DNA from 2 places in the Streptomyces sp. NPDC048337 genome. Region 2 is predicted to be linked to the other one. Evidence: riboswitches for the same ligand, from Rfam matches in the RefSeq annotation. Region 2 holds a riboswitch; the other holds the start of a gene.
The links. Region 2 has a riboswitch for glycine ahead of gcvT (glycine cleavage system aminomethyltransferase GcvT). Riboswitches for the same ligand answer to the same signal wherever they lie in the genome.

Region 1: linked by a shared signal. The riboswitch ahead of gcvP (aminomethyl-transferring glycine dehydrogenase) and the one ahead of gcvT (glycine cleavage system aminomethyltransferase GcvT) in region 2 are both predicted to bind glycine.

Annotation. Positions count from the first base shown of each region.
Region 1 covers NZ_JBICYR010000002.1:7,236-14,947, reverse strand. Annotated here, with positions in the region: gene ACGFYU_RS03140 (hypothetical protein) at 1-291, shown strand, start outside; gene ACGFYU_RS03135 (DUF5999 family protein) at 565-753, shown strand; gene gcvP (aminomethyl-transferring glycine dehydrogenase) at 841-3,729, opposite strand; glycine riboswitch at 3,927-4,025, opposite strand; gene ACGFYU_RS03125 (PRC-barrel domain-containing protein) at 4,138-4,506, shown strand; gene ACGFYU_RS03120 (DNA polymerase IV) at 4,503-5,984, opposite strand; gene ACGFYU_RS03115 (MerR family transcriptional regulator) at 6,037-6,675, opposite strand; gene ACGFYU_RS03110 (bifunctional nuclease family protein) at 6,865-7,341, opposite strand; gene ACGFYU_RS03105 (MerR family transcriptional regulator) at 7,394-7,712, opposite strand, start outside.
Region 2 covers NZ_JBICYR010000016.1:76,307-84,018, forward strand. Annotated here, with positions in the region: gene ACGFYU_RS24395 (ABC transporter permease) at 1-627, opposite strand, end outside; gene ACGFYU_RS24400 (enhanced serine sensitivity protein SseB C-terminal domain-containing protein) at 1,060-1,800, opposite strand; gene ACGFYU_RS24405 (enhanced serine sensitivity protein SseB) at 1,863-2,606, opposite strand; gene ACGFYU_RS24410 (AAA family ATPase) at 2,857-3,534, opposite strand; glycine riboswitch at 3,740-3,843, shown strand; gene gcvT (glycine cleavage system aminomethyltransferase GcvT) at 4,010-5,125, shown strand; gene gcvH (glycine cleavage system protein GcvH) at 5,206-5,589, shown strand; gene glyA (serine hydroxymethyltransferase) at 5,604-6,860, shown strand; gene ACGFYU_RS24430 (APC family permease) at 7,034-7,712, shown strand, end outside.

The DNA.
Region 1 (7,712 bases), on a different contig from region 2:
ACCGAACGCGCCCTGCGCCAGGCGGAATCGCTCGGCACGAGCTACCAGCCCCGGCTGCTGTCCGTACCGGAGCTGTACATGCTGACCCTGTGGCTGCACGGGGCGGTCGGTGCCGACGCCTCGGCCGGCCTGCCCGCCGGCGAGGACCTGCTGGTGCCGCTGGCCCCGGCCCCGCCGGGCATCGCAGCGTACCGGCCGCATCCCGTCTCCGAACTGCTGCCCGTCATGACCCACCGGCTCACCCCCGCGACGGCACCACTCCCGCCCTCGCTCGCCGCTCCGGCCGCCTGACCTGGCCGGTGACCCGGTCTGCCCATTCGGCCTAGTCCGCTCGGACCAGTGGTGAACCATCCGAAATGACAGGGGAGTTGGCCTGAACCGCCCGCACGGGTGATGCGTCATCAATCTATGAGGACAGCTGGCGGGAAATGCCTGCGAAGCGGCTGTCGTGGGGGAAGACTGATGACAAGCTCCCCGCGGGTGCGGGGATGACCCAGGGGGACGGCCATGAACCACGTATCGAGCCGTAGCACGCAGACCACACCGCAGCGAAAGAACGCATCCATGTGCCAGCACCAGCCAGCCTGCCCGTCAGCCGACTCCGCCGACCGGGAGGCCGCGCTCCCCGTGGCCAACCACCCGGAACAGGGCTGGAGCCTGCTGTGCAATGGCGTCCTGCTCTTCGAGGACACCGGTGAGCTGCTGCCCGACGGCCAGATCATCGCACCGCACCGCCCGCTCGCGGCGGCCTAGCCGACGGAAGCAACGAGAACGACGAGAACGACGAAGGGGCCGGTCCGGGAGAACCTCCCGGACCGGCCCCTCGCTCATGCCGTCAGATCAGTTGTCGTACTCGTCCAGCGGCGGGCAGGAGCACACCAGGTTGCGGTCACCGAAGGCGCCGTCGATGCGGCGCACCGGCGGCCAGTACTTCTCGGCGGCCGTGACCCCGCCCGGGAAGACGGCCTCGTCGCGGGTGTACGGGTGGTTCCACACGCCGCCGCCCAGCGCCGCCGCGGTGTGCGGGGAGTTAGCCAGCGGGTTGTCCTCCAGCGGCCACTCGCCCGAGGCGACCTTCTCGATCTCGGCGCGGATGGCGATCATCGCGTCGCAGAACCGGTCGATCTCGGCGAGGTCCTCGGACTCCGTCGGCTCGATCATCAGCGTGCCGGCGACCGGGAAGGACATGGTCGGGGCGTGGAAGCCGTAGTCGATCAGACGCTTGGCGATGTCGTCCACGCTCACGCCCGTCGCCTTCGACAGCGGACGCAGGTCGATGATGCACTCGTGCGCGACCAGGTTGCCCGGGCCGGTGTAGAGCACCGGGTAGTGCGGCTCCAGGCGCTTGGCGATGTAGTTGGCTCCGAGCACCGCGACCTGGGTGGCGCGCTTGAGGCCCTCGCCGCCCATGAGGCGCACGTACGACCAGGAGATCGGCAGGATGCCCGCCGAGCCCCACGGAGCGGCCGAGATCGGGCCGACGCCCGTCTGCGGACCTGCCGTCGGCTGGAGCGGGTGGTTCGGCAGGTACGGGGCCAGGTGCGCCCGGACACCGACCGGGCCGACGCCCGGGCCGCCGCCGCCGTGCGGGATGCAGAAGGTCTTGTGCAGGTTCAGGTGCGAGACGTCGCCGCCGAAGTGACCCGGCTTGGCCAGGCCCACCAGGGCGTTGAGGTTGGCGCCGTCCACGTAGACCTGGCCGCCGGCGTCGTGCACCTGGGCGCAGATGTCGGCGACGTGCTCCTCGAACACACCGTGCGTCGACGGGTAGGTGATCATCAGCACGGCGAGCTCGTCGCGGTACTGCTCGATCTTGGCGCGCAGGTCGGCCGCGTCCACCTCGCCGTCGTCGGCGGTCTTGACGACGACGACCTTCATGCCGGCCATCACGGCGCTGGCGGCGTTGGTGCCGTGCGCGGAGGACGGGATGAGGCAGACGGTGCGCTGCTCGTCGCCGTTGGCGCGGTGGTAGGCGCGTACGGCCAGCAGACCGGCCAGCTCACCCTGGGACCCGGCGTTGGGCTGGATGGAGACCTTGTCGTAGCCGGTGACCTCGCAGAGACGTTCCTCCAGCTCGTTGATGAGCGTGAGGTAGCCCTCGGCCTGCGCCACCGGGGCGAAGGGGTGCAGCTGGCCGAATTCGGGCCAGGTCACCGGCTCCATCTCGGTGGTCGCGTTGAGCTTCATGGTGCAGGAGCCCAGCGGGATCATGCCGCGGTCCAGCGCGTAGTCCTTGTCCGAGAGCTTGCGCAGGTAGCGCAGCATCGCGGTCTCGGAGCGGTGCTGGTGGAAGACCGGGTGGGTCAGGTACGCGTCCGAGCGCAGCAGGCCCTCGGGCAGGGTGTCGGCCGTGGTCTCGTCGAGCGCCTCGATGTCCGCGGTGACCCCGAAGGCGGCCCAGACGGCCTCGATGTCGGCGCGCAGCGTGGTCTCGTCGCAGGAGACGGAGACGTGGTCCGCGTCGGCCTGGTACAGGTTGACCCCGCCCTCACGGGCGGCGGCCACGACCTCGGCCGCACGGCCCGGCACGCGGGCCGTGATCGTGTCGAAGTACGAGCCGTGCGCGATCTCCACGCCACCGGCCTTCAGGCCCGCGGCGAGCAGGGCCGCGTAGCGGTGGGTCCGGCGGGCGATCGTCCGCAGGCCGTCGGGGCCGTGGTAGACGGCGTACATGGCGGCCATGACGGCCAGCAGCACCTGCGCGGTACAGATGTTGCTGGTGGCCTTCTCGCGGCGGATGTGCTGCTCGCGGGTCTGCAGCGCCAGGCGGTACGCCTTGTTGCCGTCCGCGTCCACGGAGACGCCGACGAGGCGGCCCGGCAGCGAGCGGGCGTGCTTGGCCTGGACGGCCATGTAACCGGCGTGCGGTCCGCCGAAGCCCATCGGGACGCCGAAGCGCTGCGTGGTGCCCACCGCGATGTCCGCGCCCAGCTCGCCCGGGGAGGTCAGCAGGGTCAGGGCGAGCAGGTCCGCCGAGACGGTGACGATGGCACCGAGCTCGTGCGCCTGGTCGATGAGCGGCTTGATCTCCCGTACGGCACCGGAGGCGCCCGGGTACTGGATCAGGACGCCGAAGACGCCGCGCTCGGCGATCTCGGCCGGGATGCCCTCGCTCAGGTCGGCGACGACGACCTCGACACCGGTCGGCTCGGCGCGGGTCTCGATCACGGCGATCGTCTGCGGCAGGGCGTCGGCGTCGATCAGGAACACGCCCCCCTTGACCTTGCCCACGCGGCGGGCGAGCGACATGGCTTCGGCGGCCGCGGTGCCCTCGTCGAGCAGCGAGGCACCGGAGGTCGGCAGCCCGGTGAGGTCGGCGACCAGGGTCTGGAAGTTCAGCAGCGCCTCGAGGCGGCCCTGGGAGATCTCCGGCTGGTACGGGGTGTAGGCCGTGTACCAGGCCGGGTTCTCCATGACGTTGCGGAGGATCACCGGCGGCGTGAAGGTGCCGTAGTAGCCGAGACCGATCATCGAGGTGAGGACCTGGTTGCGGTCGGCGAGCGAGCGCAGCTCGGCCAGCACCTCGGCCTCGGTCCGCGCCTCGGGCAGGTTCAGCGCTTCCGCGGTCTTGATGACATCCGGCACCGCGGCGGCGGTCAGCTCGTCCAGGGAGCCGTAGCCCACATGGGCGAGCATCTTCGCCTGCGCCTCGGCATCCGGGCCGATGTGGCGCTGCTCGAAGGGGATGCCTCGCTCCAGCTGGGAGAGCGGAATGCGGTTGGCGGTCATGTTGGGAGGCCTCCTGGTCGTATGACCTGCGAGGGGCACCACGGCGCGGGCACCCGGACGGCCTCCCCCTCTGTCATCTCAACCTGAGAGTTTCACCGGGCCCCACAGGGGTTGCCTGTGCGGTCCGGCTTTCACCGTCGGTGAGGAGGGGAACCGGCACTGCGCGCCCGGTACCCGCCCCTGCTTTCCAGAGTGGCCTCGTCCGTGCGGTACGTATGCCTGAGAGATTCCGGGGAGGATTTGCTCCTTCGGCGCCTCCGTCACGCTCACTCGGAGGACTCTCCCGCACAGGGTCGACAGCCATCACCCAGCCTACCAGCGAGGATCTGGGCACTCCCCGAGTGGCCTGCTTTCCCGATATGCACTTCTGTAGTGCTTACGGAGGAGTTGCGACCATTTGGAGGGACCGTGCAGACCGACATCGATCCGCGCAGCCTGATCGGCCGCAAGGCGTTCGACCGCAACGGCACCAAGATCGGCACCGTCGACGAGGTCTACCTCGACGACGCCACCGGCGTCCCGGAATGGGCCGCCGTGCGCACGGGCCTGTTCAGCCGGGACGCCTTCGTGCCGCTGGAGCCCAGCGAGCTGGTGGGCGACACCCTTCGGGTGCCCTTCGACCGCTCCTTGATCAAGGAAGCCCCCGACTTCGGTGTCGGCCGTCACCTCTCCCCCGAACAGGAACTGCAGCTGTACCACCACTACGGCCTGGACGTGACCCTCCCGACCGACTTCCAGCACGACTTCGGCCGCCTGGCGGGCGACGACAGCACCTAGTAGGGAGCGTCCGCCCCCGCGTCCCCCACCAGCGGCAGCGGATCGGACGGCTCGAGGTCGGGGTCGTCCACCCGGAAGGTCCGCACCCGGCCGGGCGGCGATCCGGGCTGCTCGAACCGTACGGTCACCCGCCCGACGCCGCTGCCCTGCACCCACCCGGGCCCGTACACCGCATGCCGTACGTCGCTCCCGGCCGGCCACCGCCGCTCGGGAGCGGGCTCGGCCTCGCCGGGCGCCCCGGGCACGGTGCCCGGCGCCGGCGCCTGGTCCGGGGCCGTCCGGGCCTCTGAGCCCCCGCCCACCGCGACGGCCGTACCGCCCGGCTCCGAACCCTCCGGCCCGGGCCCCGCGCCGTCCCCGGCGGCCCCGGCGGCGGCCGTCTCGCCGTCCCCGTCCGCCTCGGCGGCCAGCGACTGGGCGAACAGGTCCTCCTGCGTGTAGTCCGCCAGGCCGGTCACCCCCACCCCCAGCAGCCGCACCCCGCCCGTGGTGTCCACACCCTCCAGCAGCCGCGCGGCGGCCTCCCGCACCACCGCCGGGTCGTCCGTGGGCCCCCGCAGGGTCTCCGACCGCGTCAGCGTGGAGAAGTCGTACCGCCGCACCTTCAGCACGATCGTGCGGCCCGAATGCCCCGACCCCCGCAGCCGCTGCACGCACCGGTCGGCGAGCCGCTGCACCTCGCCCCGGATCCGCACCCGGTCGTGCAGGTCCACGTCGAAGGTGTCCTCCACCGACACCGATTTCGCGTCCCGCTCCGCGACCACCGGCCGGTCGTCCAGCCCCAGCGCCATCCGGTACAGCCCCACGCCGTGCGAGCGCCCCAGCATGCGGACCAGCTCGTCCTCTCCGGCCTCCGCCAGCTCCCCCACCGTGTGGATCCCGGCACGGCGCAGGTGCTCACCCGTGGCCGGCCCCACGCCGGGCAGGGTGCGCACCGACATGGGCGCCAGCAGCTCCCGCTCGGTGCCCGGCTCGATCAGCAGCAGACCGGCCGGCTTGGCCTCCTCGGACGCCACCTTGGCCAGCATCTTCGACCCGGCCAGGCCCACCGACCCGCTGAGCCCCGTGGCGGCCCGGATGTCCGCCCGCAGCCGCTCCCCCGTCGCCCGGGCCGTCTCCGAGTCGAAGGCGGTCCCGCCCGCCTCCAGGTCCACGAAGGCCTCGTCCAGGCTCAGGGGCTCCACCAGCGGCGACAGCTCCCGCAGCAGCGCCATCACCACGTCGCTGACCTCGCGGTAGAGGCTGAAGCGGGGGATCAGATACGCGCCGTTCGGGCAGAGCCGCCGCGCCTGCGCCATCGGCATCGCCGAATGCACCCCGAAGCGCCTGGCCTCGTACGAGGCGGTGGCGACGACCCCGCGCGGCCCGAGCCCGCCGACGATGACGGCCTTGCCGCGCAGGCTGGGCTTCGACGCCTGCTCTACGGAGGCGTAGAAGGCGTCCATGTCCAGATGCAGGATGGTCGGCGCGGCTCTCACACCCCGATGCTGCCTTACGCCACTGACAACGGGGTGATCTTCGGCCCGCGGGTCAGACGGCCCGGTTCCGGCGGGCGGCCAGCTCGTCGGTCGGGTTGTGCCCGATCAGGGTCTCGCCGGTGTCCACGCGCTCCCCGTGCAGCTGCGACAGCGCGCTCTCGACGTCGCGCCAGACCACGCCCACGGCGATGCCGAAGACGCCCTGCCCGCCCTGGAGCAGGCTCACGACCTGGTCCGGCGAGGTGCACTCGTACACGGTGGCGCCGTCGCTCATCAGCGTCATCCGCTCGAGGTCGGAGAATCCGCGGTCCCGCAGGTGCTGCACGGCGGTGCGGATGTTCTGCAGCGCCACCCCGGTGTCCAGGAAGCGCTTGACGATCTTGAGGACGACGACGTCCCGGAAGCTGTACAACCGCTGGGTACCCGAACCGTACGCGGGCCGCACGCTGGGCTCCACCAGCCCGGTCCGCGCCCAGTAGTCGAGCTGCCGGTAGGTGATGCCGGCCGCGGCGCACGCCGTCGGCCCGCGGTAGCCGATCTGCTCGGGCGCCGGGTCACCGCCCACCGGTCCGACCGGCGTCGACTCCGGCTGACGGCGCGCGGAACCGGCCGCGCTGCCGTGCAGCGGGTACGGTCCACCGTCACTCCGTACGGGGATGCCCCCGGTCGTACCGTCGCCCGTGATCCTCACGCCGACCCTCCGTCCTTGACCTGCCACCTTGAAGGTAGGCAGTCACCAGGGGTGCGTCAACGATCGCCACACTCGGCACGCCGAGTGATAATCACCCTGAGAGTGGTTTCCCGTATCCCTTTGCGGGGAAAGGCTACTCGAATGGGCTGACAGTTCCCCGTGGACGACGCGGCCGACTCGGCCGGCGGCTCACTGCTGCGGGCCGGTGCCGAAGTCCTCGGGCGAGATCTGATCGAGGAACTCGCGGAACTTCTCCACCTCGTCCTCCTGCTCGTCGGGAATGGCAATACCGGCGTCGTCGAGCACGCCGTCACTGCCGTAGATCGGCGTCCCCGTCCGCAGGGCCAGCGCTATGGCGTCGGAAGGACGCGCGCTCACCTCGACCCCGCTGGCGAAGACGAGCTCCGCGTAGAAGACGCCCTCCCGCAGATCCGTGATCCGGACCTCGGTGAGCTCCTCGCCGATCGCCTCCAGCACGTCCTTGAACAGGTCGTGCGTCAGCGGTCGGGCAGGGGCCATCCCCTGCTGCGCGAAGGCAATGGCGGTCGCCTCCCCTGGACCGATCCAGATGGGGAGGTACCGGTCGCCTCCCACTTCACGCAGGAGCACGATCGGTTGGTTGGAGGGCATTTCCACCCGGACACCCACAACGTCGAGCTCGTTCACACAGTAACCCTAGGACGTGCCCGGCCGGTTTGGGTAGTCGGGGCCCCCTCCATCACGGTAGACGCACCCCGAGGGCCGTCTGTACGAGCGCCTCGTGGAGCCGTACGGAGAGCCCGGCGAGCTCTTTCATGGTCGCTTCGGCATGTGCCCTGGTCTGGGGGTTGCGGTGCCGGCGCAGCGGTGCCACGACCTGCTCCACGAGGCCCGCCTCCCGGTCCGCGGCGGCCTTCATCGCGCGCAGGTGCCGCGGCTCCAGCCCGAACCGCCCCAGGTCGGCCACCAGCCGGGCCACGGTGACGGCCTCGGCGTCGAACCCGCCGCCCGGCGCCTCGGCGAGCAGCCCGTACGACTCCCACTCCACCAGCTGGACC
Region 2 (7,712 bases):
GCGGCCGATGTACGGCCAGCCGAAGAAGCCGATCACCAGCACCAGTACGGCGATGCGCAGGCCCGATCCCTCGAAACCCCACAGCTTGCTGGGGATGACGGAGATCAGCGCGATGATGAACAGCAGCTGCGGGAAGGCCAGCAGCAGGTCCATGACGCGGCTGATGGCGGCGTCGATCCAGCCTCCGAAGTAGCCGGCGATGATGCCGAAGAAGGTGCCCAGCGAGACCGCGACGAAGGCGGACAGGAAGGCCACCAGGAGCGAGATCCGGGCGCCGTAGACGATCCGGCTGAAGACGTCGCGGCCGTTGACCGGCTCGATGCCCAGCAGGAAGTCGCCGCTCATGCCGCCCCAGTCGCCGGCCGGCAGGCCGAGGAGCGGGTCCAGCAGGTCCTCGTGCAGCTCCTCCGGCGGGTGGCCGAAGGCCTTGACGATCAGCGGCGCGAAGATCGCGACGAGGATCAGGAGGAGCACGACGACACCGCCGGCCAGGGCGACCTTGTCACGCTTGAGGCGCAGCCAGGCGATCTGCCACGGCGAGCGGCCCTCGATCGCCTTCTGCGGAGCGTCGGGGGCGGCCACGGCCGCGGGCTCGGCCTCGCTGGTGTCGTGCAGTGGTGCCGTCATCGTGGTGGGGACCCCTCTCGGCCGACGGTGGCCGGCCCATGCCCGCCGCTGTGGCGGCTTTGGTTCTTTCGGCGTCGCTGATGGTGCGATTGGCGCGAAATGCGCCTGAAGTGCACGTGAAGAGCTGGTGCTTGCGGGATTGACCGGCCTTCGGTGGGGGGAGTCTTCAACGGCCTCTCAATCGCCCGCCAGACCTGCCGGTGATGTGATGCGCAACCGTGATCTGCGTCTACACCTTCCGTTATCCGAACCGCGCGCTCTGGTGAGCGGTGAAACAGTGCCCCTTCGGCCCGGAACGGACATCCGGCCCAACTGCCATTTCAGGCACGGTTCTTGGGTGGATTCGGCGGATATGCCGAAGGCCGCACCGGTGGGTCCGGTGCGGCCTTCGAGATGAATGTCTCAGTATGCGGATATGCCCGCAGGAGCTGCTCAGTAGGCGGGAGCCTGGCCCTCGCGGTCGTAGAAGGGGCGGGTCTGCGCGCGCAGCCACATCGCCACCGGGTCGTGCTCGTCCGCCAGGGCGACCGTGCACACGGGAACGCCCTCGGGGACCGCGCCGACCGACTGCCGCATCATCTCCCGTACGGATTCCAGCGCCGGCGCGGAGGCGTCGTAGAGGTCGAGCCCGACGGCGAGGTACGGGGAGCCGAGCGCGGGCTGCACCCAGGCGCGGCGCAGCGACCGGACGGCCGGGGTGCGGTGGGCGTGCTGGGTCAGCAGCCCGTAGAACTGCGGGAGCTCGATGGCGGGCTCGGAGAGCCGCAGCGGTCCGGCCGGCATCCGGTCCAGGCCGGTCGCGATCCGGCGCAGGTCCGCCCAGGGGATGCCGAGGCCGCCGCCCTGGGCGTGCGGGTTCAGCCACAGGCCCCAGCGGTCGGGGTAGAGCGCGCGGGCGATGTCCCGCCCGGTGACGACCTCGTAGCCGCGGTTCCAGCCGCTGGCGGCCAGTTCCTGCGGGGAGGTCACGCAGGGCGCGTACCCGAGGCCCTCGACCTCCATGCCGCCGTACTGGGCGTCCGGTGAGCCCGACTGCCCCTGCCAGAGCAGCATCCACAGGCGGCCCTCGCCGAGGGCGTGCAGAAGCGACTCGTATCCCTCATAGCGCCCCGGAGTCACCTGGCGCAGCATGTGCTCGACCTGCCCGGCCGCGGCCGTGCCTGACGCACTCACCCGGTACCCCTCTTCGTCTTCGTCCGCCCGTCGTCCACACGTCCCGTCCAGCTTAAGCGGCGCTACGGGAGGTAGAAGGGGCGTACGCGCTCACGAATCCAGTCCGTGACCGGGTCCTCGGCGGCGTCCAGGAGGATCAACTGCACCGGCCACGGCGCCGGTACGCGGGCCAGGGCGCGGCCGAGCGCGTCCATCGGGGCGTTTCGCATCTCGGGCTCCCATCCCAGCAGGCGGACAGCGACGAACAGTTCCGGCGCCCCTCCCTCGACGCTGGCGAGGCAGCGGTGGGCGGCGGCGACCACGCCGGTGGAGCGGAACTCCTCGGCGGCGGCGGCCAGGAAGTCCACCGGGTCTTCCTGCCAGTCGGGCTCGTAGAGCCGCACGCGGCCGCCGGTGGTCGGGCCGTCGAGGGGGGTCCGACCGGTGCGGCACAGCTCCGCCACGGCGGGCGGGGGGAGCGGGAGGCCGACGGCGCCCTCGGGGTTGAGCGCGATGCCGAGCTGCGGGGGCAGGCCGCGGGCGAACTCGACGGCGGGTGCCACCGCGAAGTCCATGCCGGGGCCGACGCAGGCGTGGAACTGGGCCTCGGAGCTGTACACCGGGACGTACGCCGCGCCGCCGATCTCCATGGTGGGCAGGGTCAGGCCCTCGGTGCCGCCCTGCTCGGGGGAGCCGCCGGCGGGCAGGGGCACCCACAGCCGGCTCCGCCCGAGGACCTCGAGGATCCGCCCGCCGGCGTCCGGCTGCCCGAGCGCCGCCCCGAGCACCTGCTCCAGCTCATTCCCCGGCCAGCCGCCGCTGTGCATGTGCCCCTGCCTTCGCTTCCCGCCGATGTAGGTGGAGAGGCTATCGGCCCGGGTGCGGCGCCACTTCCTGGGGCTCCGCCCCAGACCCCGCGCCTCAAACGCCGGCGAGGCTGGGTTTTGCCCGCCTGAGTGCACAGGTGCGGCCAATAGACCGGGGCTCGGCCCCACGCCCAGCGGACGGCAGCAGCCACATCCAGCCTCGCCGGCGTTTGAGGCGCGTCGTCTGGGGCGGAGCCCCCGGCAACGGCGCTCAAACGTGGAACGCGATGTGCGTCACCGCGGCCGCCGAGCGGCGGTCCAGGAGGGTGGCCGAGGCGCAGCCGGCCGGGGGGCGGCCCGATTCCGCGTCGCGCAGGAGGCGGGCCACCGCGCCCCGGTGGCGGGCGAAGGCGTAGGAGGAGACCCGGCGGCCCCGCGCCGCCTGGCCGGACAGGGCCTCCTCGGGGCTGGTGTCCAGGAGGAGCAGGTGCAGCGCACGGCCCCGGCGGCGCGCGGCCGCCGCGAGCAGGCTCCGCACCCAGGTCTGCGTACCGCAGTCGTGGACGACGACCGAGGCGCCGGAGCGCAGGGTGCGCCACAGCCCCCAGTAGTGGGCGGCGCGGACCAGCGGGCGGTAGACGGCGTACGGCAGCGCCCCCGGCATCCGGCGCTCCCAGCGCTCGCGCGTGTCCTGGGAGTCGATCGCCCCGCCCTCGGCCGCCGCCCGCTTGATCAGCGTGCTCTTGCCGCCGCCCGGCAGCCCGGACACCACCACGATGTCCCCCGCGGCGAAGCCCAGCCGCCGCGGGCCACGCACGCCGGGCCCGCGCAGGTCGCGGACCGGACCGGCCGGCCCACGGCGGCCCCGCGCGCCGGCGGCGGCCGCGGCCGCACCCGCGCCGCTCCGCTGCACCGGCACCGCGTCCACGGTCCCCGGCGTTGTCGCCACCACTCCGAATCTCCGCACAGTGTTCGCCTCCCCCGAATCGGGTCCCAAGGACCCTTGCCCACTGAGTGTAAAGAGACGGTAATCCGGGGGCCCCGGTTCCGGTCTGCCCGCTCGAGATCCGCACGAACCTTCGGACCCCCACCCCCGATCACCGCGGTGGCGTGCAATGATGTGCGCCATCTGGACCAACTGCATACCGGCCGCTTGAATCCGCGCGGGAGAGTCCCGGCACGCCGCAAGGCCGTGCTCGGGCGCCGAAGGAGCAAGAACCTCCCTTGAATCTCTCAGGCCCCGTACCGCGTGGATGAGGCAGATCTGAAAAGCGAGCTCTGCGACGTGCAACAGCTCCACCCAAGGTGCAAGCCGGGGACCCCTGTCTGATCGGGGGCACTCTCGGCGAACCTCTCAGGTTCCGATGACAGATGGGGAGGACCCTCCTCGTCATGTCATGCCCTGGGACCCGGGAGCCACACCCATGAGCACTGCCCCCCGTCTGACCGCCCTCGATGCGGTGCACCGTTCGCTCGGTGCGACCATGACCGACTTCGCGGGCTGGGACATGCCGCTGCGGTACGCGAGCGAGCGCGACGAGCACAACGCCGTACGCACCAAGGCCGGCCTCTTCGACCTTTCCCACATGGGCGAGATCACCCTGACCGGCCCGGAGGCCGTCAAGGCCCTGGACTACGCGCTGGTCGGCAACATCTCCACCGTCGGCGTCGGCCGGGCCCGGTACACGCACATCTGCCAGGAGGACGGCGGGATCGTCGACGACCTGATCGTCTACCGCCTGGGCGAGACCGAGTACATGGTCGTCGCCAACGCCTCCAACGCCCAGGTGGTCCTCGACGCCCTCACCGAGCGCGCCGCCGGCTTCGACACCGAGGTCCGCGACGACCGCGACGCGTACGCGCTGATCGCCGTCCAGGGCCCCGAGTCCCCCGGCATCCTCGCCTCCCTCACCGACGCCGACCTGGACGGCCTCAAGTACTACGCGGGTCTGCCGGGCACCGTCGCGGGCGTGCCCGCGCTGATCGCCCGTACCGGCTACACGGGCGAGGACGGCTTCGAGCTGTTCGTCTCCCCCGAGCACGCCGTGGAGCTGTGGCAGGCGCTGACCAAGGCCGGCGAGGGCGTGGGCCTGGTCCCGGCCGGCCTGTCCTGCCGCGACACCCTGCGCCTGGAAGCGGGCATGCCGCTGTACGGGCACGAGCTGAGCACCTCCCTCACGCCCTTCGACGCCGGTCTGGGCCGGGTCGTGAAGTTCGAGAAGGAGGGCGACTTCATCGGCCGCGCCGCCCTGGAGGCGGCCGCCGAGCGCGCCGCGGGCAACCCGCCGCGCAAGCTGGTCGGCCTGGTCGCCGAGGGCCGCCGCGTCCCGCGCGCCGGCTTCCCGGTCGTCGCCGACGGCCAGGTCATCGGCGAGGTCACCTCCGGCGCCCCGTCCCCGACGCTGGGCAAGCCGATCGCGATGGCGTACGTGGACGCGGCGCACGCCGCGCCCGGCACCTCCGGCGTCGGCGTCGACATTCGCGGTACGCATGAGCCGTACGAGGTCGTGGCCCTGCCGTTCTACAAGCGGCAGAAGTAATCCTCGTACCGCGCTCGAACCGTCTCAGCCCGCAAGACCCCTGTTCGTATCCACTCCCCCGCATCCAGGAGAATCAGGCCATGAGCAACCCCCAGCAGCTGCGTTACAGCAAGGAGCACGAGTGGCTGTCGGACGCCGAGGGCGGCGTCGCGACGGTCGGCATCACGGAGTTCGCGGCCAACGCGCTCGGTGACGTCGTCTACGCCCAGCTCCCCGAGGTAGGCGACACGGTGACCGCGGGCGAGACCTGCGGCGAGCTGGAGTCGACCAAGTCGGTCAGCGACCTGTACTCCCCCGTCACCGGTGAGGTCGTCGAGTCCAACCAGGACGTCGTGGACGACCCGTCGCTGGTGAACACCGCCCCGTTCGAGGGCGGCTGGCTGTTCAAGGTGCGCGTCGCGGAGGAGCCGGCCGACCTGCTCTCCGCCGAGGAGTACGCCAAGCTCACCCACTCCGACAACTGACCCAGGGACTCCTGATGTCTGTGCTGAACACCCCTCTCCACGAGCTCGACCCGGACGTCGCCGCCGCCGTCGACGCCGAACTCGTGCGCCAGCAGTCGACCCTGGAAATGATCGCGTCGGAGAACTTCGCTCCGGTCGCCGTCATGGAGGCCCAGGGTTCGGTCCTGACCAACAAGTACGCCGAGGGCTACCCCGGCCGTCGCTACTACGGCGGCTGTGAGCACGTCGACGTGGTCGAGCAGATCGCGATCGACCGCATCAAGGCGCTGTTCGGCGCCGAGGCCGCGAACGTGCAGCCGCACTCGGGCGCGCAGGCCAACGCCGCCGCGATGTTCGCGCTGCTGAAGCCGGGCGACACGATCATGGGCCTGAACCTGGCCCACGGCGGTCACCTGACCCACGGCATGAAGATCAACTTCTCCGGCAAGCTCTACAACGTGGTCCCGTACCACGTCGACGAGTCGGGCCAGGTGGACATGGCCGAGGTCGAGCGCCTCGCCAAGGAGTCCAAGCCGCAGCTGATCGTCGCCGGCTGGTCCGCCTACCCGCGCCAGCTGGACTTCGCCGCCTTCCGCCGGATCGCGGACGAGGTCGGCGCGTACCTGATGGTCGACATGGCGCACTTCGCCGGCCTGGTCGCCGCGGGTCTGCACCCCAACCCGGTGCCGCACGCCCACGTCGTCACCACCACCACGCACAAGACCCTCGGCGGTCCGCGCGGCGGTGTCATCCTGTCGACGCAGGAGCTGGCCAAGAAGATCAACTCCGCGGTCTTCCCGGGCCAGCAGGGCGGCCCGCTGGAGCACGTGATCGCGGCCAAGGCGGTCTCCTTCAAGGTCGCGGCCTCGCCCGAGTTCAAGGAGCGCCAGGAGCGCACCCTGGAGGGCGCGAAGATCATCGCCGAGCGCCTGGTGCAGCCCGACGTCACGGAGGTCGGCGTCTCCGTCCTCTCCGGCGGTACGGACGTCCACCTGGTCCTGGTCGACCTGCGCAACTCCGAGCTGGACGGCCAGCAGGCCGAGGACCGGCTCCACGAGATCGGCATCACGGTCAACCGGAACGCCATCCCGAACGACCCCCGCCCGCCGATGGTCACCTCGGGTCTGCGCATCGGTACGCCGGCGCTCGCCACCCGAGGTTTCGGCGCCGAGGACTTCACCGAGGTCGCCGAGATCATCGCGGCCGCGCTGAAGCCGGCCTACGACAGCGAGGGCCTGAAGGCGCGCGTCTCCGCGCTCGCCGCGAAGTTCCCGCTGTACCCGTCGCTCTAGGCAGCGCCCTTGGGAGGGCCCGGCCTTGTTTTGCACAGGGCCGGGCCCTTCTCATGACCAAAGCCCCAGGTGGATGCGGTCCATTGCCACTGAGATAACCAAAAACTGGCAAATAGGCTCCCCATAAAGGAAGAAACCGCAGCAAGGCATCCCCCTCAGGACGGACACGACGCATGGACATGAGCGCAGCCAACAAGAAGGGACTCAGTCTCTTCGCGCTGGTCATGATCGGCATAGGTTCGATCTTCGGATCGGGCTGGCTCTTCGGCGCCGGCACGGCCGCCCAGGTCGCCGGCCCCGCGGCACTCGTGGCCTGGGTCATCGGCGCGGTCTTCATCGGCATGATCGCCATGTCCTACGCCGAGGTCGGCGCGGCCTACCCGATCCCCGGCGGCATGGCCCGCTACGGCTCCATCTCGCACGGCCCGGTCCTCGGCTTCATCACAGGCTGGGCGGTGTGGATCGCGGTCGCCTCGCTGATCCCGATCGAGTCGATCGCGGCCACCCAGTACATGTCCTCCTGGAGCTTCGGCTGGGCCAGGGACCTGGTCGACGCCGAGTCCCACCGGCTGACCGGCTTCGGCATGGGCGTGGCGCTGCTGCTCACGGTCCTGCTGTGGCTGTCCTGCTACTGGTCGGTCCAGCTCCTCGCGAAGATCAACTCTCTGCTGACCCTGGTCAAGTTCGCCATCCCGGTCCTCGCCGTCGTCGCACTGATCGCCTCCGGCTTCCACACCGAGAACTTCACGGCCCACGGCGGCTTCGCCCCGAACGGCTGGACGGCCGTCCTGACCGCCGTCACCACCTCCGGCGTGGTCTTCGCCTTCAACGGCTTCCAGGCCGTCGTGAACC